DNA from 3 places in the Telluria sp. GW821-FHT07G12 genome. Region 1 is predicted to be linked to each of the others. Evidence: predicted binding sites of a transcription regulator. Region 1 holds the regulator's gene; each other region holds the start of a gene.
What was found. Region 1 encodes sigma-54, which starts transcription at its own class of promoters, with help from an activator protein. Its sites were predicted from a motif close to TGGCANGNAANCTGCTTT; they were not measured.

Region 1 (10,120 bases):
CAATCACAAAGAACACCGCCAGGGTCTTGATGATCGTGATCGCAAAGATCTCGCGATAGGACTCGCGGTGCGTCAGCCCGGTCACCGCCAGCAAGGTGATCACGGCGCCGTTGTGCGGCAAGGTGTCCATGCCGCCGCTGGCCATCGCGACCACGCGGTGCAGGACTTCCATCGGAATGTGGGCCGCCTCGGCGCCCTTGATGAACAGGTCGGACATGGCCGCCAGCGCGATGCTCATGCCGCCCGAGGCCGAGCCGGTGATGCCGGCCAGCGAGCTCACCGACACCGCGGCGTTCACCAGCGGATTCGGAATCCCCTTCAGCGCATCGCTGACGACGATGAAGCCCGGCAGCGCGGCGATCACGCCGCCGAAGCCGTATTCGGACGCGGTGTTCATGGCCGCCAGCAGCGCGCCGCCGACCGCTTCCTTGGAACCCGCGGCAAAGCGCTGGCTGACGCGGCGGAAGGCGGTCGCCAGCACCAGCAGGATGCCGAGCAGCAGCGCGGCTTCGACCGACCAGATCGCCAGCACGGTTTTCACGGTTGCCGTCACCGGCGCGTGCACGCCGGGCAGGACCTCGGGCGGCACGGTATAGGCATCGGTGCCGTACCAGACCGGAATCATCCGGGTGAACATGAAGTTGGCGACGCCCACCAGGACCAGCGGCAGCACAGCGACGATCGGATTCGGCAGTACTTGCGTGTCCGCGGTCTCGAGCGCTTCGGTGTGGCTACCGTAGCCCTCGCCCTTGGCCATCGCGGCGCGGCGGCGCCATTCCAGATAGGCCAGGCCGACCACGATGATGAACAGCGAGCCGATGGTGCCGAGCACCGGCGCCGCCCAGCCCGTGGTCTTGAAGAAGGTGGTCGGGATGATGTTCTGGATTTGCGGGGTGCCCGGCAGCGAATCCATCGTGAACGAGAAGGCGCCCAGCGCGATCGCGCCCGGCATCAGGCGCTTCGGGATATTGCTTTGCCGGTAGAGCTCGGCCGCAAACGGGTACACGGCGAACACCACCACGAACAGGGACACGCCGCCATAGGTCAGCAGCGCGCACACGGCGACGATCACGGCGTTTGCGCGCGAGCGGCCGATGTAGCGGATCGCGGCCTGCACGATGGCTTTCGAGAAGCCGGACATCTCGATGACCTTGCCGAACACGGCGCCGAGCATGAAGACGGGGAAGTAGAGCTTGACGAAGCCGACCATCTTTTCCATGAATATCCCGGAAAAGACCGGGGCCACGGCGGAGGGGTCGGTGAACAGGACCGCGCCGAGGGCGGCGATCGGTGCGAACAGGATGACGCTGTAGCCGCGATAGGCGGCCACCATCAGGAAGGCCAGTGCGGCCAGTACGATCAGAAACGACAAAACGGACTCCTCTATTGTTGTGCTTTATCAGGCAATGCGGGTATTTCATCGCCTGATGAAATCATCGCATAAAACACCGTGATTATGTTGCAATGCATTACAGCAAACAGAGGAGCCTGGACGACGCTTCAGTCCAGATGACGCAGCGGATGCGCGTAGGCCGGCCACACCGGCTCGAAGAAGCGCGCCACCATCTCCGGGCTCACCTGCTCCAATGCCGGCGGATTCCAGGCCGGCGCATTGTCCTTGTCGATCACCAGCGCGCGCACGCCTTCCAGCACTTCGCCGTGCTCGAAGTTGCGGCGCACCAGCGAGCGTTCCATGCGCAGGCAGTCGGCCACGTCCATGGCGGCGCCGCGCACCAGCATCTCGCGCGTCACGCACATCATCAGGGGCGAGCGCTGGCGCATTGCGCTTAAAACCTTCTGTGCGAAGGGGCTGTCGTCGCCTTCGAGCGAGGACATCACCGCCTGCACGGACGCTGCGCCGAAGTGCTTGTCGATGAGCGCGCGCTGCGCTTGCAGTTCGCTGGCGCCGGCCTGCTGCGCGAACGGCGCCGCAAAGGCACGGATCGCCTCCGCCAGTTGCGCGCCCGGCGTGGCCGCGATCAGCGCGTTCAAGGCCGCCAGTTCGGCAGCCGGCACGAACACGTCCGCCAGGCCGACGTACAGCGCATCGGCGGCGCCGATGGTCAGTCCGGTCAGGCCCAGGTACATGCCGAGCGCGCCCGGCGCATGCGACAGGAAGTGGCTGCCGCCGACGTCCGGGAACAGGCCGATGTTCACTTCGGGCATCGCCATCTTGGTGCGTTCGGTCACGATGCGCAGGCCCGTGTCCGGGCCGCCCTGGGCGATGCCCATGCCGCCGCCCATCACCACGCCATCCATCAGAGAAATATACGGCTTCGGATAAAAATGGATCAGGTGGTTGAGCGCGTATTCTTCGGTAAAGAAGTCTTCCAGCAGAGCACTGCCGCCAGTCGGGTTCGCATGTCCGGCCTGGTGGAAGAAACGGATGTCGCCGCCTGCGCACAGGGCTTTCTCGCTGGTGCTGGTGATGACGACGGCGTCGACGCCAGCGTCCTCGCGCCAGGCCAGCAAGGCCTCCGTCATTGCGCGCACCATTTCCAGCGACAGCGAGTTCAGGGCCTTGGGACGATCCAGGGTAATGATGCCGGTGCCATTGGCCACACGGGTCTGCACGTATTCGCTCATGTTCTTTTATTTATGAATGGGAAAACGGCATTGTAGCGGCCTACCAAACGAAAAGGGCGCCTGATGCGCCCTTCGTCTTGCTTATGCTGCGCCAGCGGAATGATCACGCTGCAGCGGCAGCTTCTCCTCCTTCAATGTCCTCGTTGGCCATGCGTTTTAGTGCTGTGTGACTGTGGTCCTGCAGCATCTGCTTGTACTTCTGAACCTGCCTGTCCAGGCGGTCCATCAGCATGTCGATCGCAGCGTAGAGGTCGTGCGCAGCGCTGGCGACGTGAACGATCTTCCCAGCAACACGCAGGTTGATCTCGGCCTTCTGGCGTTTTTCTTTCTCGGTGAGATTGTCAATGCAGAGGATGACGTGGGAGTCGATCACTTGATCGAAATGGCGGGTGATGCGTTCGAGCTTGTTCTGTACGTATTCACGGATTGCTGGGGTTACATCGAGATGATGTCCGCTGATAGTGAGATTCATACACACTCCTTTGAAGATGCGCTGTCAGGTTATCAGTATCTGGGTGCCCTGCAGCTTATTACAAGGATTTGCGGAGGCTGACGGGCGGGATCTTCAGCGCCTCACGGTATTTCGCGACCGTGCGGCGTGCGATAACCATTCCCTGTTCCCCTAGCATCTCCGCGATCTTGCTGTCGGATAAAGGGTTCTTGGGGTCTTCTGCTCCTGTGAGTTGTACGATGAGAGCGCGTATCGCGGTCGAGGATGCTTCACCACCTGCCTCGGTCGCAACGTGACTCCCGAAAAAGTACTTCAACTCAAACATGCCGTGCGGCGTCAGCATATATTTCTGAGTTGTGACGCGAGAAATTGTGCTCTCGTGTAGACCTAGTGTATCAGCTATCTCACGTAAAACAAGGGGCCGCATGGCAACCGCGCCATGGGAAAAAAAGTTCCGCTGGCGCTCGACGATTGCTTGCGCGACACGCAGGATCGTGTCGAAGCGCTGGCGCATGTTTTTGATCAGCCACTTGGCTTCCTGCAACTGCGCATTCAGCTGCGATTCCGATTTCCCCTGCTTCAGCAAGGCGGCGTAGATGCTGTTCACGCGCAGGCGCGGCATCACTTCCGGATTCAGCTGCACGCTCCAGCCATCCTTCGCGCGGCGCACGATCACGTCCGGCACCACGAAGTCGGAGACGTCGGATGCGAAGGCCGCGCCCGGATGCGGATTGCACTGGCGGATCACGGCCTGGGCTTCGCGCAGGTCTTCGTCGTCGCAGTCGAGGGCCTTCTTGAGCTTGTTGAATTCGCGCTGCGCGAACCAGGTCAGGTAGCGCTCCACGATGACCAGCGCCATGCGCCGCGTCACCATCGCCACGCCGGGCATGCGGCGGATCTGCAAGGCCAGGCATTCGGCGGCGCTGCGTGCGCCCACGCCCGGCGGGTCCATGCTCTGCACCATCGACAGCGCGGTGCGCAGTTCCTCGAATTCGATCTCGAGTTCGGTCGGCATGCGCGCGTGGATGTCGTCCAGCGATTCTTCCAGGTAGCCGTTGTCGTCGAGGGAGTCGACCACGATCTCGACCAGCGCGCAGTCGCGCGGCGAGATGCAGGTCAGGCGCACCTGTTCCATCAGGTGTTCGCGCAGCGAGATGGGGCTGGCTTCCAGCTGCGGGCGGCCGTCCTCTTCCTCGCCGCCGCTGCCCGAGCGGCCCGATTCGCCCCACTCCATCTCGTGCTCGGCGCCGCCGGCCTCGCCGCTGTCGCCGCCTTCCGACTCGCCGCCGCCGCTGCCATTGCCTTCCTCGCCCTGCCCGGATGCGGGAGGCGAATCGGGCGTGGTGGAAGTCGACGCACCGTTGTTGATCGCACCGTCCGCCAACAGGCGCACCGAGCGATCGAGCGGATCGTCGAGGCGCTCGAGCAGCGGATTCTCACCCAGGACCTGTTCGATCTCCTGGTGGAGTTCGAGCGTGGACAGCTGCAGCAGGCGGATCGACTGCTGGAGTTGCGGCGTCAGCGCAAGATGCTGTGAGGTCTTGAGTTGGAGCGTCTGTTTCATGACTACATCCTGAAGTGTTCACCCAGGTAGACGCGGCGGACGGACTCGTTGGCGATGATGTCGTCGGGACGGCCCGAGGCCAGCACGGCGCCCTGGTTGATGATGTAGGCACGGTCGCAGATGCCGAGCGTCTCGCGCACGTTGTGGTCGGTGATCAGGACGCCGATGCCGCGCTCTTTCAGGAAGCGCACGATACGTTGGATCTCGATCACGGCAATTGGATCCACGCCGGCGAAGGGTTCGTCCAGCAGCACGAAGCGCGGATCGGTGGCCAGCGCGCGCGCGATCTCCACGCGACGCCGCTCGCCGCCCGACAGCGACATCGCCGGGTTCTCGCGCAGCTTCTCGATCTGCAGCTCGGCCAGCAGCTCGTCCAGGCGTTCCTGGATGCGCGCCTTGCTCAGCGGCTTGCCGTTCTCGCGCTGCAGTTCCAGCACGGCGCGGATGTTCTCTTCCACCGTCAGCTTGCGGAAGACCGAGGCTTCCTGCGGCAGGTAGGACAGGCCGAGCATGGCGCGGCGGTGGATCGGCAGGCTCGTGATGTCGGTGCCGTTGATGACGATGGCGCCGGCTTCGGCCGGCACCAGGCCCACGATCATGTAGAACGAGGTGGTCTTGCCGGCGCCGTTCGGGCCGAGCAGTCCCACCACCTCGCCGCAGGCGACCTCCAGCGAGACGTCGCGCACCACCAGGCGCTTGCCGTAGCTTTTCTGCAGTCCCTTGGCGACCAGGGTGCTGCCACCGCATGCGATGTCGGCCGTGGCGGCGTTTGCTTGTACATCCATCATTGCTTTCCTGCTTCCGGTTGCGCTGCCGAGGCCGGGCGGCGCGTGTAAAAAGTGACGCTGACGCGATCCTTGCCCGGCTTGTCGCTGCCGCTCACGTCATTCATGTTCAACAGGACTTCTTTGCGGGCGTCGTAGGAAATGAACGGGCCGCTCATCTCTCTGGTCACGGTGCGGCCGTCCAGCTGCCTGATGACGGCGTGCGAGATCAGTTTGACGACATCCGTGCGCTCGTCATATTCCATGCGCTCGCCGTAGCCTTCGGCCCACTCGTCAGCGCCGCCGTCGCGCTTCTGGCGAAACGACGCGGTCTTGCCGTTCGCCCCGAACAGCACCACGGTCCGATAGCCATCCGGCGTTTCCCTGATCTCGGCGCGCTCGGCCTTCAGCAGCATGGTGCCGCGGGTGCCGATCACATTGCCGGTCAGGATCACGGTTTGGGTGGCCTGGTCGATTGTCGCCTTGTCGCCTTCGACATTGAAGGGCTTGAGCGAATCCGCCCGCTCGGCCTGCGCGAGCGGCGCCAGCATCAGCGTGGCGAGGGCGGCGGCGAGGGCGCGCTTCATGTTACTGCTTCCCTGCCGGCGCAGCGGCCGGCGTAGTACGGCGCGGCGCGATAATGATGGTGCTGCGGCCGCCGCCCGCCTTGCTTTCGCCGCTGGCGTCGTTGAACACGTTGGCCTGCTCGGTGCGGTTGTCGTAGGAGATGAAGGGGCCGTTCACCTCGCTCGTCATGCGCTTGCCTTCCAGCTGCTTGACGATGGCGTTGGCGAACAGCTTGACCACCTCGGTACGCTCGTCGTACTCGATGCGCTGGGCCTGGCCTTCGGTCCACAAGTCCGGGCCGCCGTCGCGCTTCTGGCGGAAGCTGGCGGTTTTGCCCGGTGCGGCCGTCAGCGTCAGCAGCATGTAGCCCTCGGGGGTTTCCTTCAGCACGGCCTTGTCCGACTTGATCAGCAGGGTGCCGCGCGTCAGCACCACGTTGCCGGTCAGGATACGCGTCTGGGTGGCTTCGTCGATGTGGCCGCTGTCGAAATCGATCTGGGCCTGCTTGAGCGAATCGGCGCGCTCGGCCGAGGCTGTCAGGCTGGCCAGCGAAAGCATGGCGACGGCGATTATTTTTTTCATTGGAGGCGGTCCTTTCGGTTTGTCCTGTCAGCGTTGGGCATGCGGCGGATAGACGATCCGGCCGCGACCGCCCAGCGTCAGCTGCTGCGTGGCGTTGTTGGCCACCATGCCCACCCCGGTTGCGGAGGCGTGACCCAGCGTCATCTGGATCGGCTTGTCGGTCTTCGAGATTTCCTCGTCCGGCAGCACGGTCAGCGCCTCGGTGCGGATGCGCAGCGGGTCCGAGGTCTTGCTGCCGGGGCGGGAGATGTCGACGTTGCCGGTCAGGTCGATCTGGTTCTGGTCCTGGTTGACCAGGGCCTTATCGGCCGTCATGGTCATGTCCGGATGGTCGGTGCTCTTGCTCTGCACCACCGGCTTCTCGATGACGGAAGTATTGTCGGCCGGGCGGTGGGTCAGGCGCTCGCCCGAGATCACGTAGCGCGGCTGGCCGGTCTCCGACATGCGCACGAAGCTGAAATTGTCGATGATGTAGTCCGGATCGTTGCCCAGGTTGACGTTCGGTCCCTGCGCCTCGCCGCGCATCACCTGCACCAGCCAGAAGCTGCCGAAGGCGAAGAACAGGGCCGTCAGCATCAGCGCCAGCAGGCGCCAGCGGTGCCTGGTGCGCTTGTTGACGTAGGGGGTGGTTGCCATGGGCTGCGTCAGGTTATCCAAAGTACGGTGCCAATGCCTGTTCGTAGGTACCCTGGGCGCGCATCACCATGTCGCAGACTTCGCGCACGGCGCCGCGGCCGCCCGGGTTCTTCGTGACATAGTGGGCGCGGTACTGCACTTCCGGATGGCCGCTCGGCACCGTCACGGCAAAGCCGACGCGGGTGAACAGCGGCAGGTCGATCACGTCGTCGCCGATGTAGCCGCACTCCTCGGCCGTTACGCCGGTCTTCGCCAGCAGCTCGGCAAAGGCCAGGCGCTTGTCGTGCTGGCCCTGGAACACGTGGGTGATCCCGAGGTCGGCCGCGCGCTTGATCACGATGGGCGAGGTGCGCGCGCTGATGATGGCGGTCTGCACGCCGGTGCGATTCAGCAGCTGGATGCCGAGGCCGTCCAGCACATAGAAGGTCTTGGTGATCTCACCGTTGGCGTCATAGGTCAGGCTGCCGTCGGTGAGCACGCCGTCGACGTCGAAGATCATGACCTTCACGCGCGCCGCGCGCTGCACATGTTCGAGCGGGGTCACCATCAGATCACCTTGGCGCGGGTCAGGTCGTGGATGTGCAGGGCGCCGACCAATACATCGTCCTGGTCGGTCACCAGCATCTGGTTGATGCGGAATTCTTCCATCACGGCGACGGCATCGACCGCCAGCTGTTCCGGGTGGATGCGGCGCGGGTTGGCGTGCATGACGTCCTTGATCGTCAGCTTGCTGAAATCATGGGTCTTTTCGAACAGGCGGCGCAGGTCGCCGTCGGTGAACACGCCGACCGGGCGGCCGGCATCGTCGACGATGGCGGTCATGCCCATGCCCTTCTGCGAGATTTCCAGCAAGGCTTCGGTCAGCGGCGCATTCGGCGAAACTTGGGGAATCGCCTCGCCGCTGCGCATGACGTCGCGCACGTGGGTCAGCAGCTTGCGGCCCAGGGCGCCGCCCGGGTGCGAGAGGGCGAAATCTTCGGACTTGAAGCCGCGCAGTTCCAGCAACGCCACAGCGAGTGCATCGCCGAGCGCCAGGGTGACGGTGGTGGAGGCCGTCGGCGCCAGGTTCAGCGGGCAGGCTTCCTTCTCGACGGAAACGTCCAGGTGGACGTCGGCGACCGTCGCCAGGCGCGAGCCCGGCTTGCCGGTCATGGCGATCACGGGCACGCCCATACGCTTGACGGCCGGAATCACGACCGCCAGCTCGGCGCTTTCGCCGGAATACGAGATCGCGATCAGGACATCTTGCGGGGTGACCATGCCGAGGTCCCCGTGCGCGGCTTCGGCCGGGTGCAGGAACAGGGCCGGGGTGCCGGTCGAGGCCAGGGTGGCGGCGATCTTGCGGCCGATGTGACCCGATTTGCCGATGCCGGAGACGACCACGCGGCCCTTGCAGGCCATCATCAGCGCCACCGCACGCGGCAGGCTGTCGTCCTGGCCGAGGCGCGCGGTCAGCTTGCGGATCGCCTCCGCCTCGATGTCCAGGGTCTCGCGGGCCAGCTCCAGAGCGCGCTGCGCCTGGGTCTCGTCAAAACTTGTCAGCATTATTTTTTCATCGGTTACACTCATGGTGGAAGTATATCCGAATTGAGAAAGCAAAAAACTTGCCAGATGTAACCGAGCGTATATATTTACAGGACCCAGACCCGCAGCCCGCATGACATCAGGCCTTGAACTAACTTTACTTCTTCTGGGCAGCGCCGTCCTCGGTGTGGTGGCGTTCCGCATGCTGCACCTGCCCCCGATGCTGGGTTACCTGGCCGTCGGCGTGCTGATCGGGCCGCATGCCCTGCACCTGGCCGACAACGGCCCCACCACCCACGCGCTGGCGGAATTCGGCGTGGTGTTCCTGATGTTCTCGATCGGCCTCGAATTCTCGCTGGCCCAGCTCAGGGCGATGCGCCGCATCGTGTTCGGGCTCGGGCTGGCCCAGGTGTCGCTGACCATCCTTATCACCATGCTGGTCGCCCTCGTCAGCCCACGCCTGCCGCCGCCGCTGAACGTCGGCTGGCAGGCCGCGCTGGCCCTGGGCGGGGCGCTGGCAATGTCCTCCACCGCGATCGTCTCCAAGATGCTGACCGAGCGTCTCGAGCTCGAAAGCGAGCACGGACGGCGCATCATCGGGATCCTGCTGTTCCAGGATCTGGCGGTGGTGCCGCTGCTGATCCTGATCCCCTCGCTGGCGCGGCCGGCCGAGGAGCTGGCCATGAACCTGGGCTGGGCCGCCGTCAAAGCCGCCGGCGTGCTGGCGCTGCTGCTGTTCTTCGGCCAGAAATGGATGCGCAAGTGGTTCACCATCGTCGCCAAGCGCCGCTCGCAGGAGCTGTTCATGCTGAACCTGCTGCTGGTGACCCTGGGCGCGGCCTGGATCACGGAGCGCGCCGGCCTGTCGATGGCGCTGGGCGCTTTCGTGGCCGGCATGCTGATCTCCGAGACCCAATACAAGCACCAGGTGGAAGAGGACATCAAGCCCTTCCGCGACGTGCTGCTCGGCCTGTTCTTCATCAGCATCGGCATGCTGCTCAACCTGGAGCTGGTGCTGGCCAACTGGTGGCTGGTCCTGGCGATGCTGGTGATTCCGGTGCTGCTGAAGTTCGCCCTGATCGCGGCGCTGGCCAAGGCCTTCGGCTCGTCCGACGGCGTGGCCATGCGCACCGGCCTGGCCCTGGCGCAGGCCGGCGAGTTCGGTTTCGTGCTGCTGAACCTGGCCTCCGGTTCGAAGCTGATCGACCCTTTCCTGATCCAGCTGGTGCTGGCGGCCATGGTGCTGTCGATGCTGCTGGCGCCCTTCGTGATCGCCAACAGCGACAAGCTGGTGATGAAGATCGCCTCCAACGAATGGATGCTGCAGTCGCTGCAGCTGACGCAGATCGCGAGCCGCACGATGGCGGCGCAGAAGCACGTGATCATCGCCGGCTTCGGGCGCAGCGGGCAAAGCCTGGCCACCCTGCTCTCCGAGGAAAAGCTGCC
Region 2 (10,120 bases), on a different contig from region 1:
TCCAAGGAGAGTCAATTGGAACAGGGAATCATGCTCATCATCCCGGGTGCGGCCTGCGCCATCCTGGTCGTGGCGCTCGTGGCGCTGGCCGTGGCCTTGCGGCGCGAACGCGCGGCCTGCCGCGAACGGCTCGCGCGCTACCAGATCGATGTCGACGCCATGGAAAAGGTCTACGTCGACGCGCCGCTGGGTCTGGCCATGCTCGACCGCGACCTGCGCTATATCCGCATCAACCGTTATCTCGCCGATATCAACGGCGTCGCCGTGGGCGACCACGTGGGCAAATCGCTGCGGGAGATCATCCCCCACCTGGCGGCGCAGGCAGAGGAACAGCTTGGGCAGGTGATCCGGACCGGCAAACCCATACTTGGCATCGTCCTCGGCGGCGAGGTCGCTTCGCAGCCCGGCGTCGAGCGCTTCTGGCGCGAGAACGTGTATCCGATCATGGCGCCTGACGGTGCGGTGCTTGGCGTGAACGTCACCGTCGAAGAGATCACCGGCGAGAAGCGCCTCAACGACGCGCTGCAGGACAGCGAGCGCCGCGAACGCGAGCGCGCCGCGGAGCTGGAAGCCCTGATGGACGCCGTGCCCGCCGCGATCTTCATGACCCGCTCCCCGCGTTGCGAGGACGTCACCGGGAACCGCGAAGTCATGCGGATGCTGCGCATGCGCCCGGGCGAGCCCATTTCGCTCGCATCGCCTGGAGAACATTCGTACAAGCTGCGCCGCCACGGCAAGGACTGCGCGATCGACAGCCTGCCCCTGCAGATGGCCGCTGCCGGCATCCCGGTGCGCGGCGACGAGCTCGAGGTGCATTTCGAGAATGGCGAGATCGTGCATATCCTGGTCAATGCCGCGCCGCTGCGCGACGCCGCCGGCGACCTGGCCGGCGCCGTCAGCTCCTTCGTCGACATCACTGCGCAGAAGCAGGTGTCAGGCCTGCTGCGCGAAGACAGCCGGCGCAAGGACGAGTTCATCGCGACCCTGGCGCACGAACTGCGCAATCCGCTGGCCGCGATCCGCACCGCCCTCGACCTCATGAAGGTATCGCCGCCCGGGGCGCCGGCGCTGGGGCGGACGCACGAGATCATGGATCGCCAGCTCGGACACCTGGTGCGCCTGATCGACGACCTGCTCGACGTCAGCCGCATCAATACCGGCAAGCTGGAACTGGTCAAGGAAAACGCGATGCTCGCCGAGGTGATCGACAGCGCGCTGCAGGTCAGCGGTCCCTGCATCGCCGCCGCCGGCCACACGCTCGAGCTCCAGCTGCCGCCGGAACCGTGCAGCGTGAAGGTCGACCGTGTCCGCATCGAGCAGGTATTGACGAACCTTCTGACCAACGCCGCCAAGTACACGCCGGCCGGCGGCCACATTCGCGTGAGCGCCGCGGCGGAAGGCAGGCTGGCGGCGATCCGCATTGCCGACAATGGGATCGGCATCGACGCGGCCACCTTGCCCACGCTGTTCGAAGTCTTCAGCCAGGCCGAGTCGGGACGCGCGATGCGCCGCGGCGGCATCGGCATCGGCCTGTGCCTGGCGCGCCGGCTGGTGACGCTGCACGGCGGCACGCTCACGGCCAGCAGCGGCGGCCCCGGGTGCGGGAGCACCTTCACGATCCGCCTGCCGCTGTCCGCGGCGTCACCGCCTGTCCCGGCCCCGGCCCCGGCGCAGGCCTCCAGGCCGGACGGCTGCCTGCCGGCCACCCGGCGCCGCATACTCGTCGTCGAGGACAATCCCGACCTTGCACGTTCCTTCTCCATGCTGCTGGCCAGTTGCGGCCACGAGGTCGAACTCGTGCACACGGGGGCCTCGGCCATCGGGCGCGGCCCGCTGTTCCGGCCCGAGATCGTGTTCATGGACCTGGGGCTGCCGGACATCGGCGGCTGCGACGTGGCGCGCGCCTTCCGCCAGGATGAGGCCATGCGCGGCGCGTTCCTGGTTGCCGTCACCGGGTGGGGCGCCTTGAACGACCGTGAGGCGACCGGCCGCGCCGGTTTCGACATGCACCTGACGAAGCCCGTCGGCATCGATGCGATCGTGGAGGTGCTTGCCCGCCTGCCGCTGGCACACGCCGAGGAGATGGCCTGACGCCAGGCGGTGCTTGGCGCCGATCAAACACATCCTCGACGTGGACGCGCACACTGGCTGATGCTGTGCCCTTCCAGTCCGTGCCACTACAACGAGGTCAAACATGGTCAAACTCCCTGGCAGCATGCCGGCTCCCATGGCCGACGCGCATTCCATCGGCCCGGTGCCGGCCGACGAACGATTCGAGATCACCGTGGCCGTGCGCGGCCGCGCGGCGCCCCAGCTGCATGGGATGCAGGCCGCGCTGCCGCAGCGCCGCTACCTGACGCGCGAGGAATACGCGGCCGCGCACGGCGCCAGCGAAGCCGACCTGGATGCCGTCGCCGACTTTGCCCGCAAGGCCGGCATGGCCGTGGTCGAGCGCAGGCCGGCGGCGTGCAGCATCGTCCTGTCGGTCACCGCGGCCCAGGTCGGCGCCGCCTTCCATACCGGGATCGAGCGGGTCGAGCATGCGGCCGGCATCTCGCGCCGCCGCACGGCGCCCGTGCAAGTGCCGCCGGAACTGGCCGACATCGTCGTCGGCGTGTTCGGGATCGAGGACACGCCCATCGCGCGTCCCTACTACCGCTTCGCCACCCCGCCGATGCAGGCCGCCGACGAGCGCGCCGCCGCAGCCGCCTTCACCCCGCCCGACATCGCCACGCTCTACGATTTCCCGCAGGGGCTGGACGGCAGCGGCCAGTGCATCGCCATCATCGAACTCGGGGGCGGCTACCGGACCTCGGACCTGAACGCCTACTTCCGCAGCCTGAACCTGCCGACGCCGAAAGTCACGGCGGTGTCGGTGGACGGCGGCCGCAACAGCCCCTCGCTGCCGTGGAGCGCAGACGCCGAGGTGATGCTCGACATCGAGATCGCCGGTGCGGTGGCGCCGGGCGCGTCGATTGCCGTCTACTTCGCGCCGAACAGCGAGCAGGGCTTCCTGGACGCCATCGGCGCGGCGGTGCACGACAGCGTCAACAAACCTTCGGTGATCTCGATCAGCTGGGGTGCGCCGGAGAAGGACTGGTCGGAACAGGGCCTGCAGGCCATGGACCAGGCCTTCCAGGCAGCGGCGACGCTGGGCGTGACGGTGTGCTGCGCCTCCGGCGATGCCGGCTCCAGCGACCAGAATCCGCAGAATGGCACGCCGGATGGCCTGATGCATGCCGACTTCCCGGCATCCAGCCCTTACGTGCTGGCTTGCGGCGGCACCCGCCTGGTCGCCAACGGCGGCGCCATCGACAGCGAAACGGTGTGGAACGACGACGTCCAGACCAGCGCCACCGGCGGCGGCGTCAGCGACGTGTTCGAGCTGCCGGCTTATCAGGACAGTGCGAACGTGCCGCGCTCGGGCAACGCGGGCAGGCGCATCGGACGCGGCGTGCCCGACGTCGCCGGGAATGCCTCGCCCTCGACCGGCTACCGGGTGCGGGTCGACTTCCTGAACTTCGTGGTGGGCGGCACCAGCGCCGTCTCGCCGCTGTGGGCGGGCCTGGTGGCACGCTTCAACCAGCGCCTGGCGACGCCGGTGGGCTGGCTCAATCCGCTGCTCTACGGGCCGGTGGCCGGCACCGGCGCCTTCCGCGACATCACCTCGGGGAACAATGGCGCGTATGCGGCGGCGCCGGGCTGGGACGCCTGCACCGGCTGGGGTTCGCCGGTCGGCAGCAGGCTGCTGGCGGCGCTCCAGGCCTCATAGTCGTGTTGCGTGCGGCCGCGTACGGACGGCCCCGGCGCCGTCCGGCACACTGCACGCATGGAATCCAGTGAGCTTGACAAGCCGTCACCGGAAGCCTCGGCCAGGCTCTCGAAGCTGGGGCCGGGGCTGATCACCGGCGCGGCCGACGATGACCCGAGCGGCATCGCGACCTATTCGCAGGCCGGCGCCCGCTTCGGCTTCAACCTGTTGTGGACACTGCTGCTCACCTATCCGCTGATGGCGGCGATCCAGGTCATCAGCGCGCACATCGGCCGGGTCACCGGGCGCGGGCTGGCCACCAACCTGCAGCGCTTCGCACCGCGCCAGCTGGTCTGGCTGATCGTTGGCCTGCTGCTCATCGCGAACGTCATCAATATCGCCGCCGATATCGCGGCGATGGGCGACGCCATGGTGCTGGTCGCGCCCGGCAAGTCCCATTACTACGCAGTGGCGTTTGGCGTGCTGTCGGTGCTGCTGCAGGTGTTCGTGCCTTACCAGCGCTACGTCAACCTGCTGAAGTGGCTGACGCTGGTGCTGCTGGCCTACGTCGCCACGGTGTTCGTGGTGCGCGTGCCCTGGGCCGAGGTGCTGCGCTCGACGGTATGGCCGCAGCCGGTGTGGCACAAGGAATACCTGACCACCATCGTCGCCGTGTTCGGCACCACCATCAGCCCCTACCTGTTCTTCTGGCAGGCCGCCCAGGAAGTCGAGGAGCTGCGCGCCGACGCCGACGCCCAGCCGCTGCGGCGCGCGCCCGAACAGGTCAAGGCGCAGTTCCGGCGCATCCGCTTCGACACCCTGGTCGGCATGGCGGTTTCGAACCTGGTCGCCTTCTTCATCATGCTGACCACCGCGACGACCCTGCATGCGCATGGCGCAGTCGACCTGCAGTCATCGGCCCAGGCGGCGTCGGCGCTGAAGCCTGTCGCCGGCGAGCTGGCCTTCATGCTGTTCGCGGCCGGCATCGTCGGCACCGGCCTGCTGGCGATTCCGGTGCTGGCCGGGTCGGCCGCCTATGCGATGGCCGGCACCTTCCACTGGAAGAGCAGCCTGGAAAGTAAGTTCTCGGCCGCGCGCAAGTTCTACGCCATCATCATCGTCGCCACCCTGGCCGGCGTCGGCATCAACTTCGTTCCGATCGATCCGATCAAGGCGCTGTACTGGAGCGCGGTGCTGAATGGGGTGATCGCGGTGCCGGTCATGGTGATCATGATGGCGGTGGCCTCCAGCGACAAGATCATGGGCAGCCTGAAGATCAAGGGCCGCCTGCGCGCGCTGGGCTGGCTGTGCACGGCGGTGATGGCGGTGGCGGTGCTGTCCATGTTCGGCGCCGCCGTCCTGCACTGATTGCGCCGCTTACTGGAAGGTAGTCTCGCGCTCCGGCGTGGCGCTGATGCGGTGGATGGCCAGGTCGGCGCCGTCGAATTCCTGCTCGGCGTCGAGACGCAGGCCGACCGTCTTCTTCAGCACCCCGTACACGATCCAGCTGCCCAGGACCGCAATCACGATGCCGAGCACGGTGCCGGCAAGCTGCGACAGCAGCGACACCCCGCCCAGGCCGCCCAGCGCGCGGCTGCCGAAGATCCCGGCCGCGATGCCGCCCCAGGCGCCGCACAGGCCGTGCAGCGGCCACACGCCCAGCACGTCGTCGATGCGCCAGCGGTTCTGCGCCAGCGTGAACAGCGACACGAAGATGCCGCCGGCCACCGCGCCGGTGACCAGTGCGCCGAGCGGATGCATGAGGTCGGAGCCGGCGCACACCGCCACCAGGCCGGCCAGCGGGCCGTTGTAGACGAAGCCGGGGTCGTTGCGGCCCATGACGAAGGCGGTCAGGGTGCCGCCGGTCAGCGCCATCAGCGAATTCACGGCCACCAGGCCGTTCATCTTGTCCAGCGTTTGCGCGCTCATCACGTTGAAGCCGAACCAGCCGACGGTCAGGACCCAGGCGCCCAGCGCCAGGAAGGGGATGTTCGAGGGCGGGTGGGCGGCGATGCGCCCGTCCTTGGCGTAGCGGCCGCGCCGCGCACCGAGCAGCAGCACCGCCGGCAGCGCGGCCCAGCCGCCCACCGCGTGCACCACCACCGAGCCGGCGAAGTCGTGGAAGGGGGCTCCAAAGCTGGCCTGCAGCCAGTCTTGGATGCCGAACCTGTTATTCCAGGCGATCCCCTCGAAGAAGGGATAAATGAAGCCGACCAGGATGAAGGTGGCCGCCATCTGCGGGTGGAACTTGGCGCGCTCCGCGATGCCGCCGGAGATGATGGCCGGGATTGCCGCCGCGAAAGTCAGCAGGAAGAAGAACTTCACGAGTTCGTAGCCGTTCTTCGCCACCAGCGTGTCCGTGCTGCCGAAGAAGTGCATGCCATAGGCAATGCCATAGCCGACGAAGAAATAGGCGATGGTCGAGACGGCAAAGTCGATCAGGATCTTCACCAGCGCGTTCACCTGGCTCTTGCGGCGCACGGTGCCCAGCTCGAGGAAGGCGAAGCCGGCATGCATGGCCAGAATCATGATCCCGCCGAGCAGGATGAAAAGCGCGTCGGCCCCGGTTTTGTAGGCATCCATCGGTACTGCTCCCAAAAAGTGCGTTTGTTTTGCTGTAGCACTTCTTGTTAGCAATAAGCGTTCCAATTTGGGGAGCAGAGTGGTGCAGGGATGCACCGCAGGGGCGCAGGCCCTTGGCGGCGCCCTTGTTCGTGTGCGCGTGCACCGCCGTGGTGCACGCGTGCGCCAAAATGGCCCTATTGCAGGTCGATCCGGCCGTACACGCCGTGCGCCTCGTCGCCGGGCCCGGCGGTGTAGAACAGGGTATTGGTGGGCTGGTTGTTGACGCCATTGCCGAAAGCAATGCCCCACAGGCCGTCGATGACGATGGGTGCGCCGCCGCTCCTGGACAGCGTGCCGGCGAAGGCGCCGGTGTCGGCATTGTAGGCGTTGATCTTGCCATCGCCGAAGTTCGCCACCAGCAGCATATTGCCGGCGCCGCCGAAGTTGGCCGGCGCCATCGCCAGACCCCAGGGCGCGTTCAGGGCGCCGCCGTTGTTGACAAGGCGCTTGACCAGCGCGCCGCCGGCATCGAACACGTCGACGATGCCGAGGCCCGCGCCCTTGTTTTCTTCCGTGCTGCCGGCAGCGCGCTGCGCATAGGCGACGTAGATGCGGCCGCCGATGGCCTGGATGCCGAAGGGCGCATAGCCGGCGGGCAGGTTGGGATCGCTGAAGCTGCCGCCGGGCAGCGTCACCGGCTTCCAGGTGCTGTCGTAGACGTCGATCCTGCCGTTGCGGAAATCGGCCGCATACAAATAGCTCGCGCCCGAGAAGCTTGCGGTGGCGAGCCCCTTGTAGACCGCGCCGCCGGCGCCGGTATCGACCGCGACGATGGCGTTGTTGCGGTTGACCGCCGGCGACCAGCCGGACAGCGTGCCGTTTTCGCTGGCGAAGATGAAGGCGCTGCCGCCGCTGACACCGTTCTGCGTCACCTGGAAGGTAGTGCCGCTGTTGAAGACGATACCGGTCGGATTCGATGTGCCCGCGCTGCCCGGCGGGATGGCGACGACCAGGGTTTGCGGTACGCCGTTGCCGTCGTAGAGCGTCGAGGTGGCGCTGCCGTTGTTCGCCACCCAGACGAAGCCGGTCGGGTTGAAGGCGATGCCCCAGGCGTTGACCAGCTTGGGGTCGAGGTGTTCCGCGCCCGTGCCGCTGTCCGCCACCAGGGTACGCGTGACGAAGGCGCTGGCGATGGTGGGCGTGACCACCGGCGGCGGTGTGGTCGACGACATCGGCATGCCGTCGCCGCCACCGCCGCCGCAGGCGACGAGGACGGCGGCCAGGCCGGCGCCGAACAGGCCGGCCTTCAGGCAGGCGGCCGCTTTGGATTGGATGCGCATGATGACTCCTTGATGGCATTGGAGGGAAGGGCATTCGGTTAATGCCGTCCAGGCCCTGCAAGGTTCAATTTGTCAGAAGCGGATGCCGGCGCTGCCGGTTAATGCGCGTGCCCTCGGCGGCCCGTTGCCCGCTTCGCGCAGGAGCGTCTGCCAGCCCAGCTGCAGGCTGACATCGCCCAGCGTGGCGGCCAGCCCGACGCGCAGGTCGGCGCGCGTGTCCGTATCGTCGCCGAAGCTGTGCAGCAGGCCTGCGTGGAAGGTCAGCCTGAGGCGCTCGCCGAGCGGGTGGAAGGCGTTCAGGTCGAGGTAGGCGCTGCGGTTTTCGCCGTAGTAGGCGGGCGACAGGAACAGGCGGGCACTGGCCCGGTCCAGCGCCAGGCCGGCGTGGAATTCGTAGTAGTCGTATTCGTGATCGCGCGAGAAGGAAGCGCGGCTGATGCCGGCGTCCCAGGTGAGGCCGGAAGGCAGCTGGCCTGCGCGGCCGCCGTACACGATCGACTCGGACTGGCGGCGATCGCCCAGGGTGGCCGGCGACAGGAAGCCGCCCAGGTACCAGCCGCCCGGCGCATCGTGATCGACCCGCAGCTGCAACGCCGGATGGGCGCCAAGCGAAATGCCGCGCACCGCGTATTCGGATACCAGGGCCAGGTTGGCGCTGGTCTGGGCTGCGGCGGGCCAGGCCGCACAGGCCAGCGAAAGACAGGCAAGGGCGAGCAGGCCGCGAGGGATTAACGGAGAAGTTCGGCTGTCGTTGCGGCGGTCGAGGGACATAGGCAAACGCATGCTCCGGCGGCGCGCGCAATGGTCGCGCATGCGTCTATGCTACCAGCTTGCTCCTGGCGCGCACCGCCCTCGTGTGCAACCGGGCTGGTACGCGCCGCCGTCACGAAGGCGCGCCGCCATGGCAAGGCCGGCGCAGGGCGCAGCTCGACCAGCAGCGCGGCCAGCCCGGCGACCTGGGCCGCGGCGTACGAGGAACCGGTCACCATGCCCCAGCGCGCCCCGGGCAGCGGCGCCGGGATGTCGGCGTCGGGCGCTTGCAGGGTGCCGTCGGGAAGAGGGCGTCGGTCGCTGGCTGCCGTCACCGCGATCACGCCGGGCCAGGCGGCGGGAAAACCGCCGTCGGCACGCTCCGGGTCCACCGCGGCGACCACGGCGGTGCCGCGCGCCAGGGCGGTGTCGATCAGGGTCTGCAGCAAGCGGTCCGGCGGCCCGCCCAGGCTGAGGTTGATGACCCGCGCATCGTTGATGACGGCGAAATGCAGGGCCTTGCCCAGGGTGAAGCTGTTGCAGCGGGTCTCCTGGCGTGCGGCTTCCCAGCAGGCGCGCAAGGCCATCAGCCTGGCTTGCGGGGCCACCCCGGCGATGCCCAGTCCGTTGCCGGCGCGCGCAGCGACGATGCCGGCCACTGCGGTGCCATGGCTTTCCGCCGCATCCGGAACCGTATCGACGAAATTCTGGCGCAGCGCCACCTGCCCGGCCAGGTCCGGGTGGGCAGCGTCGACACCGCTGTCCACCACCGCCACCACCACCTTGCGCCCGGTGCTGGCGCGGTGCAGCTCGGTCAGGCGCCAGGCGCGCGCGGCCGGCTGCAAGGGTAATAAAGGATCGCCGCCACGGCCGTTCGCGCCGCCAAGGCCGCGGTACTCGTTGACCGCCTGAGCCCAGGCCACGCGCGGGTCGCGCCCGAGCGCGTCGAGCACGCGCGCCAGCGGTGCGCTGCCCGGGTCTTCCATCACGAAACAGTCGATGCCGATCGCCGGCATCGGCCAGTCGTCCACCAGCTTGAGCCCGTAGGCCGCGGCCAGCTCCGTGGCCTGGCGGCGCCGCGCGGCGCGGGTGCCGTCGTCGGCATAGCCGCCGCCATAGCTGCTGTCCGGCCGGTAGTGCGGCGGCGGCAGGCGCAGCATGACCAGCAGCTGGCGCGAGGCGCCGGCCGCAGGCGTGCCGGCTGCAATGGCCTCGGCTGCCTGGACGCCGCAGGGCAGGGCGCAGCAGGCCAGCCAGCATGCCAGGATGGCGGCGAGCAGGGCTTTCAAGGCTGCGTCTCCGCGGCCAGCGGTTCGGCCAGCACGACGGCCGCCTCGGCGCGCAGGCTGGCCAGCACGGCCCTGGTGTCGGCGCCGTCGACCAGCCAGGCATCGCTGGCGGTCGGCCCGCCGGCCAGGTGGCCACCGCTGTCGCGCACGATGCGGCGCAGCTCGCGCTCCGGCGTCTCCGGTCGGAACACGACCACGATGCGGGCGGATGCCGGTGCGGATGCGCCGAGCCCGCGATAGGCGCTGTCCGGTTGCTGCGGACGGACCAGCAACAGGGCCAGCACGGCGATCAGGCAGGCCTGCAGCCCCACGGCGTAACGCAGCCAGCCATGGTCGTTGGCGGCGATGCGCGCGCGCCAGCGCTCCATCACGCCGACCGGTGGCGCGGCCGCGGCCGGCGTCGGGAGCGGGGCGGCGTCGAGGCG
Region 3 (10,120 bases), on a different contig from region 1:
CAAGGACATCCGTAACGCCGTCGAAGCCGCGCACAAGGCGGCCGGCTGGTCCAAGGCAACCGCGCACAACCGCGCCCAGGTCCTGTACTACATCGCCGAAAACCTGGCCGTGCGCGCCGACGAATTCGCGACGCGCATCGCGCAGCAGACCGGTTCGAAGAACGCCGCTGCGGAAGTGCAGGCATCGATCGAACGGCTGTTCTACTGGGCCGCATGGGCCGACAAGTACGACGGCCTGGCGCACCAGCCGCCGATGCACGGCATCACCGTGGCGCTGAACGAGCCGGTCGGCGTGATCGGCATCATCTGCCCGAACGAGAACCCGCTGCTGGGCTTCATCTCGCTGGTGGCGCCGGCGCTGGCGCTGGGCAACCGCGTGATCGCCGTGCCGTCGGAAGCGCATCCGCTGTCGGCGCTGGACCTGTACCAGGTGCTGGATACCTCGGACCTGCCGGGCGGCGCGCTGAACATCGTCACCGGTTCGGCCGACGAACTGGCGCGCACGCTGGCTTCGCACTTCGACGTGGATGCCGTGTGGCGCCACGACGGTTCGGCCGAGGGCTGCGCCGAAGTCGAGCGCCTGTCGGCCGAGTCGCTGAAGCGCACCTGGACCGGCGGCGCGAAAGGCCGCGACTGGTTCGATGCCAAGCAGGCTTGCGGCAAGTCGGTTCTGCAGCATGCCAGCCAGGTGAAGAACGTCTGGATTCCGTACGGCGTCTAAGTAGTAGCGACATAAAACAACGTCATTCCCGCGAAGGCGGGAATCCATACTGAGCCTATGAGCACGCGACGTATGGATTCCCGCCTCCGCGGGAATGACGTTTCAAGAGCTAACATTTAAGGAAGCATCTCATGTTCCTCCCCCAAGAAATCATCCGCAAAAAGCGCGATGGCGGCGTCCTTTCCAAGGAAGAGATCCAGTTCTTCGTGCGCGGCATCCCCAACGGTGAGGTCACCGAAGGCCAGATCGCGGCCCTCGCGATGGCCGTCTACTTCAACGACATGAACATGGACGAACGCGTCGCCTTCACGCTGGCGATGCGCGATTCCGGCCAGGTCATGGAGTGGAAGTCGCTGAACCTGCCGGGTCCGGTGGTCGACAAGCACTCGACCGGCGGCGTCGGCGACGTCGTCTCGCTGATGCTGGGCCCGATGATCGCGGCCTGCGGCGGCTACGTGCCGATGATCTCGGGCCGCGGCCTGGGCCACACCGGCGGCACGCTGGACAAGTTCGATTCGATCCCCGGCTATTCCACCGTCCCCGATCCTGAGCTCTTCAAGAAAGTGGTGAAGGAAGTCGGCGTCGCCATCATCGGCCAGACCGCCCAGCTGGCGCCGGCCGACAAGCGCTTCTACAGCATCCGCGACACCACGGCCACCGTGGAATCGGTCGCCATGATCACCGGCTCGATCCTGTCGAAGAAGCTGGCGGCGGGCCTGGACGCGCTGGTCATGGACGTCAAGGCGGGCAGCGGCGCCTTCATGCCGACCTACGAGAAATCGGTGGAACTGGCGGAGTCGATCGTCAAGGTCGGCAACGGCGCCGGCACCCGTACTTCCGCCATCCTGACCGGCATGAACGAGTCGCTGTGCCCGGCGGCCGGCAATGCGGTCGAAGTGCGCGTCGCAATCGACTACCTGACCGGCAAATCGCGCCCGGCGCGCCTGCACGAAGTCACGATGGCGCTGTGCGCCGAGATGCTGGTCATCTCCGGCCTGGCAGCGACCAGCGAAGAAGCCCACGCCAAGCTGCAGCGCGCGCTGGATTCGGGCGAAGCTGCCGAGCGTTTCGCACGCATGGTGACCGCCCTGGGCGGCCCGGCCGACCTGATGGACAAGCCGGACGCCCACCTGGCCAAGGCGCCGATCGTGGTGCCGGTGCCGGCGCTGGAATCCGGCTACGCCTATTCCACCGACTGCCGCGGCCTGGGCCTGGCGGTGGTGGCGCTGGGCGGCGGCCGTATCCGTCCGCAGGACCCGATCGACTTCGCCGTCGGCCTGACCGACCTGATCGAACTGGGCAACAAGGTGGATGCCGGCCAGCCGATCGCGCTGGTGCACGCACGCACCCAGGAAGCGGCCGAGCAGGCCGTCCGTCAGGTGCAGGCCGCATACCGCATCGCGCAGGAGCAGCCAGCTGCGCAGCCGATGATCTACAAGACCATCCGTCCGTAAGGGAACCACGATGAAATACGAAAAGCTGATCGAGGAAGCCCGCGCCGCCCGCGAACTGGCCTACACGCCGTACTCGAAGTTCAAGGTCGGCGCCGCACTGGAATGCAAGGATGGCCGCATCTTCCGCGGCTGTAATGTGGAGAACGCATCCTACGGCCTGTGCAACTGCGCCGAGCGCACCGCCTTCTTTTCGGCCATCGCGCACGGCTACAAGCCGGGCGATTTCACGGCCCTGGCCGTGATCGGCGACACCGAGGGCCCGATCGCGCCCTGTGGCGCCTGCCGCCAGGTGACCCTGGAGCTGGGCGGTAACAATCTGCCGGTGGTATTGACGAACCTGAAGGGGGACCTGATGGAGACCACCGCGGCAGCTCAGCTGCCGAACGCCTTCGGTGGTTGGGACTTGCAGAAGTAATGCAGAAGTAATGCAGTAGCAAACCGCTGGCTGGAAGCCCCGCGCGGGGCGTCCAGCCGCGTGTCAATCAGCGCTGGCGGCGCTTGCGGCTGAATCCAAAGGCAGCTGCGCCCATGCCCAGCAGCAGAATCGATGCCGGCTCCGGCACGTCGATTTGCTGCTGTTCCGGCTGAATGACTTCAGCAAACAGATTCAGGGTCAGGGTCGATCCCGAATACAGGCTGTTCGAGGCTGCGTCCGGCGCATAGTCGCCGAAAGTCAGCAGGTAGCTGACAGAGTGCAGGCCGGCGATGTTTGCCAGGAAGTCAGCCTGGAACAGGGTGCTTTCGCCTGCGCTCAGGTCGTCGAACAGGGCCAGGTTGGTCGAAAACTGATGGGCGGTGTCACCGGTCTGGTCGATTGCGAGCAGGCTCAAGGCAACGCGGTCACCCAGCAGATTGGCCAGCGAGAAGCCGAGGCTGCCAACCTTGTCACCCACGAAGAACGAACCGAAATTCAGATCCAGCGTGTTGCCGGCGCTGCCGACGAAGCCCGCAGCCGCATGTTCCTGATAGGTGTAGCTCAGCGTCGTGCTGCCGTTCCAGGTGGCGTTTGCTTTCGTCGTCGACGTGGCATTGGTGAGGGCACCGGAATTCGTGGCGCTGACTTCAAGCGATTCGGTCACATCGACCTTGCCGGCGCCGACGTAAGCGTTCAGGTAGGAATTGTCGACATCCGTGGACACACCGCCAGATAATCCACCCGAAGCGGTCTTCGACGTCGTTGCCGTGTTGGCGCCAGTGACCACCGTGGTGCCGCACTTGGTCGAGGGGGAAGTTGCCACCGTGTGTGTGCAAGTAACTGCTGCCTTGCTCGCGGCCGATTTTGCGCTGGTGTCTGCGCCTGCGGCCGTCACGCCGACCGTGGTCTGCACCGAGCTGGCCGGGCTGGCGTTCGGGGTATTCCCGCTGTACTTGACGTCAAGGCTGACGTTCTGGCCGCTGGTGTCAGCGGTCTTGGCGGCGATATTCACGCCGGTCAGCACGCCTTTGCTGGCGTCGAACTGGCTGAAGCTCGTCGTCGTCGTGGCAGTCTGGCTTTTCGTTCCGGTGCCATTGAACGTCGCGCTCGATGCGCTAGTGGAGAAACCTTTGTCCAGCGTGATGACGGCAGCCTGTGCACTCGTCGAAACGAACAACAGAACGCCGCAGGTAGAGAGTAATGCGCTGATCGGTTTGAGTAACATTTTGGACCTTTCTTTTATCGCTTTTATCTTAATTAGTAGACTTCCAGCAAGCTTGCTTTTATATAAGCAACTACCATGCCAGACAGGTAAGTGCCTGATTTGATTGGTATTTACGTATGTTAAATTTGTGTCGTGTTTTTACCTGTAAAGAATGCCGACAGGAATTGTGTCGTGCAGCGTCTGCCAGAGGTATTCCTGCTATGTCTGTTTCCGCACTGAACAGACCTGTACCCGGTCGTATGCTGGGGCCGTGATTCATGCAAATACGGCGGCACAAGAAATGACCAAGCGATCTTCCGCACCCAGCAAGGCCGAGACCGATGAGGTCCCGGCACCCAAGCGACGGCGCGCCGCTCCCTTGTCGATCGAAGCATGGAAGCAATTCCTCAGTGTGGCGAAGCCTTACTGGCTGGGCGAGCAAAAGAAGAAAGCCTGGGTCCTGCTGCTGCTCCTGATCGTGCTGATGCTGGTCGAGACCAAGCTGGCGGTCATGCTGAACGACCAGTCCGGCGAGATGACCTCGGCGCTGGCGGCCAAGGATGGCGGCCGTTTCTGGAAATCGGTGCGGGCCTGCCTGTTCGTGCTGGCCTTCGCGGTGCCGGTCTACGCCTTCTATTACTACATGCGCGACCTGTTCGCGAACCAGTGGCGGCGCTGGCTCACCGGCCGCTTCCTCGACGGCTACCTGAAAGGGCGCAAATACTACGAGCTCGGGTCCGACAGCGAGATCGACAACCCCGACCAGCGCATCAGCGAAGACATCAACACCTTCACCGGCAGGTCGATCAACTTCCTGCTGATCTTCCTCGGTTCGATCATGCAGCTGGTGGCCTTCAGCGCCGTGCTGTGGTCGATCTCGCACCTGCTGGTCGGCGTGCTGGCGGTGTATGCGCTGCTGGGCACCGTGATCGCCCTCTGGGTGTTCGGCACCCCGCTGATCCACCTGAATTTCTGGCAGCTGCGGCGCGAGGCCGATTTCCGCTTCAGCCTGATGCGCGTGCGCGAAAACGCCGAGTCGATCGCCTTCTACCGCGGCGAGGCGCAGGAGCGGGCCCACATCGACAGCAAGCTGGACAAGGTAATCAACAACTTTACCCGGCTGATCAAAAAGCAGCGCAATCTCAACTTTTTCCAGCGCACCTTCAGCCAGCTCACCCTGGTGCTGCCGGGCGTGCTCCTGGCCGACGGCGTGCTGTCCGGCGAACTGGAAGTGGGGCGGGCGATCCAGGCGGCCGGCGCCTTCACCGCGGTGCTCGGCGCCGTCGGCGTCATCGTCGACAACTTCGAGAGCCTGAGCCGCTTCGTGGCGGGCATCGGCCGCCTGCAGGCCTTGTCCGAGCTGGTGCTGCCGGGCGTGGCGCCGGCCAACCTGGACGAGGGCAAGCACCCGCGCATCGAGCGGCATCCGGCCGGTCACCTCGCGCTGGAGTCGCTCACCCTGCATCCGCCGCAATCCGAGCGCGTGCTGATCAAGGAATTGAATCTGAAGCTGAAGCCGGGCGACGCCCTGCTCATCACCGGCGACAGCGGCTGCGGCAAGAGCTCGCTGCTGCGCGCGATCGCAGGCTTGTGGCACACGGGCAGTGGCGCGATCCATCATCCGCCCATCGAGGATTTCTTCTTCCTGCCCCAGCAGCCCTATCTGCAGGCGGGCACGCTGCGCAGCCAGCTGATCTACCCCAGTGCGCATTGCGACTTGAGCGACGAGCAGCTGCTGGAAATCCTGCAGCTGGTGCACTTGCCGCGCCTGGCCGAGCGCGTGGGCGGCCTGGACGCCGTGCAGGACTGGGCAAAGCTGCTGTCGGTGGGTGAGCAGCAGCGCCTGGCCTTCGGCCGTGTGCTGGTGCATGCGCCGGGCATCGTCATCCTGGACGAAGCGACCAGCGCGCTCGACAGCGCCAACGAAGCCTCGCTCTATGCGCGCCTGCGCGAGAGCGGCACGACCCTGATCAGCATCGCCCACCGCGCCGCCGTGCTGCGCCACCATACCCACGTGCTGCACCTGACGGGCGAGGGCGCCTGGGAAGTGCATGAAGCAAGCAACTACGAATTCGATGCGCCGTCCGCCGAAGCGCGCGCCGGCGCCGCGAACCCGAACCCGGACCCGCAGCCGGCGCGGCAAGCGCGTAAAGTGGTGGTGGCGACTTGAAATCCCGATCACGCCCTCAACATGAAGGCCTATCCGGAATCATTATTAAGGAGGCAAGGTCATGAGCCCGCAAGATACACAGATGTTGCACGATTTCCTGAACCAGCTGATCCAGGCGCGCGGCGTCCAGAAGGACCCGGAGGCCGATGCAATGATCCAGCGCGCCGTTGCCCAGCAGCCGGACGCGGCCTACCTGCTGGTGCAGCGCTCGCTGCTGCAGGAGCAGGCCCTGAACAATGCGAAAGAGCAGATCGCGCAGCTGCAAAATCAGCTGCAATCCGTCCAGCAGGGCGACCGGCGCTTCCTCGACGCGAATGCCTGGGGCAATAGCGGCGGTTCGCGTCCCGCGAGCGCGCCGATGCAGCAGGAGCGGCGCGAGTACTATCGCGATCCGCGCGACTACCCGCCGCAGTACCAGCAGCAGTACCAGCCGCAGTCCTCTCAACCGTCGATGATGGGCGGCATGTTCGGCTCGCGCTCCGGCGGCGGCTTCCTGGGCGGTGGCGGCGGCCTGCTGGGCTCGATCGCGGCGACGGCGGCCGGCGTGGCTGCGGGCAATTTCCTGTTCCACGGCCTGGACAATATGTTCCACCACCATGACCAGGGCGGCGGCAACCGCCTGCTGAACAGCGACGACCAGGGCAACAACCTGTTCAGCGACCAGTCGGGCAGCGCGCTGGCCGACCAGGCCGGCCTCGGCGACATCGGCGGCGCGTCCGGCAATCATCTGCTGGACAGCGGTTCCGGCGACGTCGCCTCGGAAGGCCTGTTCGACAGCGGTCTCGACGATGGCGGCAGCCTGGACAACAATGGCGGCTTCTTCGACGGCGACGGGTCCGACGAAGGCTTGTTTGGCTGATCGACCCGGCTGATCAGGGGTGGTCGAGCAGCTCCGGCTGCCAGGGATCGTAGGTCCCGACATTCCAGATATGGCCCTCGGGGTCGCGGCACATGAAGCCGCGGCTGCCGAACTCGGTATCGGCCGGCTCCTGCAGGATCACGGCGCCGGCAGTGCGCGCGCGCTCGCAGACACGGTCCGCATCGTCGACATGCAGGTAGACGGTCTGGGTCTCGCGGCCGCCGATCTGGTCCGGCTGGGCCAGGTGCTTGCCGTATTCATTGTCCCTGCTGACCGAACCCAGCATGATCATGCCGCCGTTCAGCGTCAGCTGGGCATGGGCGATGGTGTCGCCGCTGCCCGGCACCACCAACTGGCACTGGAAGCCGAAGGCCTCGCACAGCCAGGCGATGGCGGCGGGCGCGTCGCGGTAACGCATGCAGGGAATGGCAGCGGATGGCATCGGCGGCTCCTCGATGGGTGGACACGCCCATCCTACCAGCGCCGCCGCGCGATTCACATCTGCTGGAACAGATAGGTGTGATTGCGGCTCACTTCGAGTTCGAAGGGATGGCCGCGCAGCCTGAGCATATGGCGTCCGCGCAGGTCGCGCGCGACTTCGCCGATGGCGTCCACGCGCACCAGGGTCGAGCGGTGGATGCGCCAGAACTCGTCCGGGTCGAGCTCCTCGGCCAGCTCCTTCAGGGTTTTGCGGATCAGGAATTCGGCGCTGGCCGTCTGCACCCGCGTGTACTTCTCGTCCGACTGGAAGAACAGCACCTCGCGCGTGCTCACCATGCGCAGGCTGGCGCCGACCTGGGCCTGGATCCAGCGCAGGTAGCCGGTCTTCGGTTTTTCGCTTCCCTTTTTTTCCAGGAGCGAGGTCAGCTTCGCCAGCTGCTGGCCGATGTCCGGCTGCGCGGGCGCGGGCGTTTTTATGCGGCTGCGCAGGCGTTCACAGGTGGTGGCCAGCCGCTCCGCGCTCACCGGCTTCAACAGATAGTCGAGTGCGCCCTGTTCGAAGGCGTCCAGCGCGTACTGGTCGTAGGCGGTGGCGAACACGATGTGCGAACGCCGGTACAGCTGGCGCGCCGCCTCGATGCCGTTCAGGCCCGGCATGCGGATGTCGAGGAAGGCGATGTCGGGCTGGTGCTGTTCGCCGAGGGCCACGGCTTCGACGCCGTTCGCGGCCTCGGCGACGATGCGCAGTTCGGGCCAGACCACGGCCAGGCGCGCGCGCAGCAGGTCGCGCATCGGCGCTTCGTCGTCGGCGATCATGGCGGTGAGGACGCCATCCTTCATCATGCGGTCTCCATCATCTTGTAGGGCAGTTTGATCAGGGCGCAGGCGCCGCCGGCGGGCGGGGTGTGGATTATCAGCTCGGCGTCCGCGCCGTACAGCAGCTGCAGGCGTTCGCGGATGTTGGCCAGGCCGATGCCGTCGTCCGCATGCGGGTCGATGCCAATGCCGTCGTCGCAGACCTCGACGTGCAGCGTGGCGCCGTCGACATAGGCGCGCACGGTGACGGTGCCGCCTTCGATCTTCGGCTCCAGGCCGTGCTTGATCGAGTTCTCGATCAGGGTCTGCAGCATCATGGGCGGGAAGGGCGCGCTGCCGAGGAAGACCGGCACCTCGAAGCGCACGTTCAGGCGTTCCTTCATCCGCGCCTGCATGATGGACAGGTAGGCCTTCGACAGCTCGACCTGCTTGCCCAGCGTGCCGCCGTCGCGGGCGCGCATCTGCGGCAGGGTCGAGCGCAGGTATTCGATCAGGTGGGCATGCACGCGCGCGGCTTCCTGCGGGTCGGTCTCGATCAGCTGGCCGATCAGGGCCAGGGTATTGAACAGGAAGTGCGGCTCGACCTGGGCCTGCAGGGCCGCCATCTGCGCTTCCATCAGGCGCCGTTCCAGCGTGGCGACATTGGCCTGCATGGTGGCTTCCTTCGCCACCAGCTCGGCCTTGCGCTTGCCGCCGGCCAGGACCTTGACGCCGAAGGAGATCAGCACGTACCAGAAGGCCGGTTCGGGCATGTTCAGGATGATGCAGAACACCACCGCCAGGAACCAGGTCAGGAACAGCTGGCGCCAGTCGACCACTGCGAGCCAGTCGAAGAAGCGCCACCACAGCTTGCTGGCTTCGTTGAAGGCGTCGCGCAGGAAGTCGAGCCCGTGATTGATCTGGCTGGCGCGCATGATACGAACTCCTTATTGCTCTCGCACGGTGCGGCGGCGGTCGATGACGAAGGCGCCGGCCACGACCTTCACGCCCATGAAGAGGATGAACAGGAACAGGGCCAGCGGCAGGATGCTGATCACAAACGCCAGCAGGATGCAGCAGGCGATCATGGCCGGCAGCGGCATGGCGGCGATGCTGCGCGCGCCGCGGCGGCAGGCGCGCACGATGTCGCGGGCGACGTCTTCCATGCTGTCCCAGAAGGTGCGGAAATTGGCGCTTTTCATGAGGTGGTACTCCTGTTTCGTTATGCGATGGAGTTACTTTAATGGCGCAATCCGCCGGCTTCTACCGGTGTCCGACGAAGTGCAGGAAACGTGGGATGGCCGGTCATGCAGACAGATAAATGGAATGCTATTGTAATATTGCAAACCGCCAATTTTTCACCGCGCCATGCCTACCAACGCCTATTTTTCCCGGCTCGCCAGCTACAACCAATGGATGAACAGGAAGCTGTACGAGGCGGCGGCTGCCTTGCCGGAAGAAGAGCTGCACCGCGACCGCGGCGCCTTCTTCGGCTCGATCTTTGGCACGCTGAACCATATCGCGATCGGCGATATCCTCTGGTTCAAACGGATAGACCGCTACCTGCCTGGCCTGGTTTCACTCGAGTGCGTGGAACAGCTGCCGCAGCCGGGCTTCCCCAATACGCCGCTGCGCCCGACCCTGGCCGGGCTGGCCGAGCTCAGGGCCGTGCTCGATGAAGCGATCGTCGCCTTCTGCGCCGAAGTGGCCCCCGCCCGGCTGGGCGAAGCCTTCGAGTGGACGTCGACCAAGGGCGGCAGCAACAGGAAAATCCTGGGCCAGGTCCTGCAGCACGTCTTCAATCACCAGACCCACCATCGCGGCCAGGCGACGACCCTGTTTTCGCAGATGGGCATCGATGTCGGCGCGACCGACCTGCTCCTGCTGCTGCCGGACGCGCCATGAGCCGCACCGGCCGCCTGTTCCAGCTGATGGACGCCCTGCGCGGCAACCGCCGCCCGGTCACGGCCGCCCAGCTGGCCGAGAAACTCGGCGTCTCCGAACGCACGATCTACCGCGACATCCAGGCCCTGGCCCAGCTCGGCGCGCCGGTCGACGGCT

Region 2: AC07PE_RS14185 (ammonium transporter) is a predicted target of sigma-54. The motif match lies at 6,382-6,399, and genes of this name have one in related genera.
Region 3: AC07PE_RS14055 (PEP-CTERM sorting domain-containing protein) is a predicted target of sigma-54. The motif match lies at 3,879-3,896, and genes of this name have one in related genera.

The regions. Positions count from the first base shown of each region.
Region 1 is NZ_JBWKQA010000008.1:106,961-117,080, reverse strand. It holds gene AC07PE_RS24200 (GntP family permease) at 1-1,372, opposite strand, end outside; gene AC07PE_RS24195 (enoyl-CoA hydratase/isomerase family protein) at 1,501-2,586, opposite strand; gene hpf (ribosome hibernation-promoting factor, HPF/YfiA family) at 2,690-3,058, opposite strand; gene AC07PE_RS24185 (RNA polymerase factor sigma-54) at 3,117-4,601, opposite strand; gene lptB (LPS export ABC transporter ATP-binding protein) at 4,604-5,386, opposite strand; gene lptA (lipopolysaccharide transport periplasmic protein LptA) at 5,386-5,952, opposite strand; gene lptA (lipopolysaccharide transport periplasmic protein LptA) at 5,954-6,514, opposite strand; gene lptC (LPS export ABC transporter periplasmic protein LptC) at 6,542-7,150, opposite strand; gene AC07PE_RS24160 (KdsC family phosphatase) at 7,164-7,697, opposite strand; gene AC07PE_RS24155 (KpsF/GutQ family sugar-phosphate isomerase) at 7,697-8,719, opposite strand; gene AC07PE_RS24150 (monovalent cation:proton antiporter family protein) at 8,808-10,120, shown strand, end outside.
Region 2 is NZ_JBWKQA010000003.1:356,809-366,928, forward strand. It holds gene AC07PE_RS14170 (hybrid sensor histidine kinase/response regulator) at 16-2,091, shown strand; gene AC07PE_RS14175 (S53 family peptidase) at 2,195-3,772, shown strand; gene AC07PE_RS14180 (NRAMP family divalent metal transporter) at 3,830-5,119, shown strand; gene AC07PE_RS14185 (ammonium transporter) at 5,129-6,334, opposite strand; gene AC07PE_RS14190 (TIGR03118 family protein) at 6,511-7,656, opposite strand; gene AC07PE_RS14195 (TorF family putative porin) at 7,729-8,427, opposite strand; gene AC07PE_RS14200 (S8 family serine peptidase) at 8,385-9,695, opposite strand; gene AC07PE_RS14205 (zf-HC2 domain-containing protein) at 9,692-10,120, opposite strand, start outside.
Region 3 is NZ_JBWKQA010000003.1:329,602-339,721, forward strand. It holds gene AC07PE_RS14040 (aldehyde dehydrogenase family protein) at 1-721, shown strand, start outside; gene deoA (thymidine phosphorylase) at 853-2,175, shown strand; gene AC07PE_RS14050 (cytidine deaminase) at 2,186-2,590, shown strand; gene AC07PE_RS14055 (PEP-CTERM sorting domain-containing protein) at 2,658-3,767, opposite strand; gene AC07PE_RS14060 (ABC transporter ATP-binding protein/permease) at 4,096-5,964, shown strand; gene AC07PE_RS14065 (DUF2076 domain-containing protein) at 6,026-6,823, shown strand; gene AC07PE_RS14070 (VOC family protein) at 6,837-7,265, opposite strand; gene AC07PE_RS14075 (LytR/AlgR family response regulator transcription factor) at 7,319-8,107, opposite strand; gene AC07PE_RS14080 (sensor histidine kinase) at 8,104-8,994, opposite strand; gene AC07PE_RS14085 (hypothetical protein) at 9,007-9,261, opposite strand; gene AC07PE_RS14090 (DinB family protein) at 9,428-9,964, shown strand; gene AC07PE_RS14095 (helix-turn-helix transcriptional regulator) at 9,961-10,120, shown strand, end outside.